2 regions of the Metabacillus mesotrionivorans genome follow, and region 2 is predicted to be linked to the other one. Evidence: riboswitches for the same ligand, from Rfam matches in the RefSeq annotation. Region 2 holds a riboswitch; the other holds the start of a gene.
What was found. A riboswitch is a leader RNA that binds a small molecule or an ion and turns the genes downstream of it on or off. The one in region 2 is predicted to bind S-adenosylmethionine.

Region 1: it holds a riboswitch for S-adenosylmethionine, as region 2 does, so the genes downstream of both, mtnK (S-methyl-5-thioribose kinase) here and ACTSEZ_RS00245 (MetQ/NlpA family ABC transporter substrate-binding protein) in region 2, are expected to answer to the same signal.

The regions. Positions count from the first base shown of each region.
Region 1 is NZ_JBQMFF010000001.1:596,324-598,508, forward strand. Features, by position in the region: gene mtnA (S-methyl-5-thioribose-1-phosphate isomerase) at 1-62, opposite strand, end outside; gene mtnK (S-methyl-5-thioribose kinase) at 75-1,259, opposite strand; SAM riboswitch class I at 1,390-1,547, opposite strand; gene ACTSEZ_RS02995 (carbon-nitrogen family hydrolase) at 1,645-2,185, opposite strand, start outside.
Region 2 is NZ_JBQMFF010000001.1:57,771-59,955, forward strand. Features, by position in the region: gene ACTSEZ_RS00240 (phytoene/squalene synthase family protein) at 1-482, shown strand, start outside; SAM riboswitch class I at 628-734, shown strand; gene ACTSEZ_RS00245 (MetQ/NlpA family ABC transporter substrate-binding protein) at 803-1,618, shown strand; partial or broken gene ACTSEZ_RS00250 (protein adenylyltransferase SelO) at 1,749-2,185, shown strand, end outside.

The DNA.
Region 1 (2,185 bases), 540 kb from region 2:
AGGCGGATATAGAATTCTTTCCATTCGACAGAACGGGGTATGATGGATTGCTGATATGTCATGATGAATGCTCCTTATCTGACAGGTACTTGTTTGAAATAGTCTGCAATTTGTGCAGGTGTTTTGATGCTGCCGCGGTTCTTAACGAGTTTTTTTCCAAGTTCAAGCGCGCGGATTTTCGCTTCAATCTTTCTGTCATGCGGCTCTACCAAATCAAGGTCTGCAACGTGCGCAAGCCCGATTGTCCTTCTGATAATTTCCACACCGGCAAAGCCAACCGCATCTTCAAACGTTTTTTCCAGGATGAAGGAAAGATAGCCGTCGACTTCTGTGTAAACCTCAAGGCCGTCTTTCTCCCATGCTTTAGAAAACTCCCCGGCAAATACAGTCCAGGCCGTTTCAATATGATCCAGGAGGACCTGCTGTTTTGCTTCCTCACGCGAAATGGCATTCATCAATAAATTTGCCGTGAAATGCCCGTAGTCAAAACCAATTGGTCCATAATAAGCAAATTCGGGATCAATGACTTTTGTTGTTTCATCATCTGCAAAAATACTTCCTGTATGAAGATCTCCGTGAACAAGGGTCTCGGCTTCTGTTAAAAATTTATGCTTCAGCTTGGCAACTTCAAGCTTTAGTTCCGTGTCGTTCCAAATGGCTTCTGCTGCAGGTCTCAGTTCATCTTCAAAACTGTTTGATTCCACATCAAAAAAGGGATCTGTAAAAACGAAATCTTCCGTTATTTTGCAGAGCTCAGGGTTTGAAAACTGCTTTACCAGCTGCTTTTTTGTCTGCGGATTTAAAGCGAAATCCGAGCTGTAGAAAAGGGTTTTTCCAAGAAATTCACCAATGTGGCGCCCGAGAAGAGGGAAGTCTTTGCCTTCGATCAACCCAGCGCGTGCAATCTGAAGATGGGATAGGTCCTCCATGGCTGTTATGGCAAGTGTTTCATCTGAGTAATAGATCTTCGGCACGTATTCTCCTGCCGTATCAGCCTGCTTGAGCATGGCGCTGCTTTCAATTCTTGCGCGGTCAAGCGTAAGCGGCCAGCTCTCGCCAATAACCTTTGCATATGGAAGAGCCTGTTTAATGATCAGACCTTTATTTGATTGGTCGGTTATGCGGAAAACGAGATTTAAGTTGCCGTCTCCTATTTCCGTGCATGAAAGCACACTTTTTTCCTCAAATAATCCAAGCCTGAGGGCAAGAGTGACGGCAGCGCTTTCTGTTAATGGTTGATATGATTGATAGTTTGACATGGGTTTTTCCTCCGGTTTCATATGGACTTTTACTGCCAGCAGCAGGAACATGTCGTCTGAGAAAGAGGCTGTGCACATGTAAAAAAGCCTCTTTCACAGGGAAAGAGGCTTGAAGGCGCAGGCTTCGCACCTCTTATCTGCCAGAAAGATGTCTTTCTGCTGGAATTAGCACCGTGCCTTGTGGAAGATGTCTTCCGGCGCAAAAAGCTGCGCCCCATTTCGCAATGGTTTTACGGTCGGTTGCTGGGCATCATAGGGCCAAATCCCTCCGCCTGCTCTTGATAAGAGATTCTATTAGGTTTTGTTTTCGAATAATTCACAATTAATCACTTGTTCTGAATGTTAACAGGTTTAAAAGAAATATGTCAATGCTTTTTTTAGAAAGTTACAAATAAAAATGCGGAAGTCTGTCTTCAAAAACGGGAATTTGTTTACGGATTTCTTTTACCTTTTCCAGGTCGATTTCTGCTGTAAGGACGGCTTCCTCTGTTCCTGCTTCAGCAAGAATTTCTCCCCATGGATCAATGATCATAGAATGGCCGGCAAAGACGTTTGCAGGATCGCTGCCCGCCCGGTTGCAAGCAACAACGTAGCACTGATTTTCAATTGCGCGGCTGAGCAGCATGGTTTTCCAGTGATTAAGTCTCGGAAGCGGCCACTCCGCAACAACGAACAGGATTTCAGCTCCATTAACCGTATGAGCGCGGATCCATTCAGGAAAACGGATGTCATAGCAAATGACTCCGGCACTTTGAATTCCTTCAAGCTTAAAAAGTCCTTTTTCTGTGCCGCCGTTAAGATACAAGTGTTCATCCATCAGTTTGAAAAGGTGCAGTTTGCTGTATTCGTGCAGGAGTTCACCCTGGGTGTTAAACACATACATGGTGTTTGTTACTCCTGCTTCTGTTCTTTTAGCTACAGACCCT
Region 2 (2,185 bases):
CTATGGAAGAAGTGCTCGATTATTCGTATCACGTTGCAAGCACAGTCGGCCTCATGCTTTTGCCGGTGCTTGCTCCGAAAAAGACAAACGTTCTTCGGGAAGGGGCTATTGCTCTTGGACTCGGTATGCAGCTGACGAATATCCTAAGGGATATCGGAGAAGATCTTGAACGCGGCCGCATTTATGTCCCTGAAGAGGTGATGGCACGACATAAAATGACCGAATTTGATCTGCAGCAGCAGAAAGTTACCCCTGAATTCATCAGAGTATGGGAGCATCTTGCGGCAGAAGCGGAAAAGCATTATGATACAGCGATGCTGACTATGCATGAATACCCTCTGCATTCCCGCGCACCTGTGAAAGCGGCCGGCCACTTTTACCGTGCGATCCTTAATAAAATCCGCTTGAATGACTACAATGTGTTCGGTGAGCGGAATTTTGTGTCAAGTGAAGAAAAACATGCGATCCTTTCGCAGATCTGATTTTGAACACAGCTCTGCGCTGCACCGTCTTCATCGGGACGGTGCTTTTTAGCAGATTGTTAATCTTACTATTTTGATTATTCTAAAATAGTGATTGACAGAACCCAATACACAGTATAAGATTACGTTATTCAATTTAATAGCTTGCTTATCAAGAGTGACTGAGGGAACAGGCCCTGCGACGTCCGGCAACCTCCTTAATTGGAACGGTGCTAAATCCTGCAGAATGTTCTTCATTCTGAAAGATAAGTCGTCATACATACGATTCCTCTTTCTGAATGAAGGAGGAATTTTTTTATTCAATCTAGGGGGAAAGAGACATGAAGAAAATGGTATTGGCATTATTAGTGGCAGGAGCGGGAATCCTGTCTGCGTGCGGCGCAGAAGAAACAAATGGAGAGAAGAAAGAAATTAAAATCGGCGCATCAGCCGGTCCATACACAGATATGGTGGAACTGGCCATTAAACCCGGCCTTGAAAAGAAAGGATATGAAGTTGAGGTTGTTCAGTTCAACGATTATATTCAGCCTAATAATGCCCTTGGCAATGATGAACTGGATGCCAACCTGTTTCAGCACAAAATTTACATGGAAACATTCGCTGAGCAAAGCAAACTGGAGCTTTCGGAAATTATCACAGTGCCGACGGCCCCAATGGGATTGTATTCTGATAAAGTAAAGGACATTGATGAAGTCAAAGAGGGTGCCTCAGTCGCCATTCCAAACGATCCGACGAATGCTGCCCGGGCGCTTCATATTCTAAAGGACGCAGGACTGATTCAGTTAAATGAAGAGGTCAGCCCGCTTCAAGTATCTGAAAAAGATGTGACGGAGAATATAAAAAAACTGACGTTCCTTCCGATCGAAGCTGCACAGCTTCCAAGAGCTGTAGAAGATGCGGACCTTTCTGCCGTACCGGGGAATTTTGCCCTTGCGGCTAAAATGGATCTTGCGGATGCGGTGACTCTTGAGAACATGAACGATGTACACCGCAATCGCGTTGTGATGAACACAAAAGACGCTGAGTCGGAAATCGCCGAGGATATTAAAGACGTTGTTGAATCCGAGGAGTTTGAGAAGGCAATAGACAAAGATTTTGAAGGATTTGGAAAACCGGAGTGGATGGAAGAGAAATAAATAGAGCAGAATGAAAACAGTCCGAGGCGGGCTGTTTTTCTGCTTCTTTCCTTGAGTAAATTCGCTTCCTCTGAAATAATTGAAATTACAGTTTGTCCTAAACCTGAATGAAAACAAGAAAGGAGACAGGATGAAAAATTTAACCAGCGGATGGAACTTTGACAACAGCTACATGCGGCGTCACTCTTTTTTGCCAGTCAGACACCGGCTCCTGCAAGCACTCCTGAGATGGTGATGTTTAATGAAAAACTGGCTGTTTCTCTCGGGCTCAGTGCTGACACATTAAAAAGAGATGCGGACGTTTTTGCCGGAAACCGGATTCCTGATGGTGCAGAGCCGCTTGCACAAGCTTACGCAGGTCATCAATTCGGACATTTTACAATGCTTGGGGACGGCCGGGCGATCCTGATTGGTGAACATCTGACGCCGGATGACAGAAGAATCGATATTCAGCTGAAGGGCGGAGGAAGGACAAAATTTTCCCGGGGAGGCGACGGCCGGGCTGCTCTTGGTCCGATGCTTCGGGAGTACATCATCAGTGAAGCCATGCATGGCCTCGGCATCCCG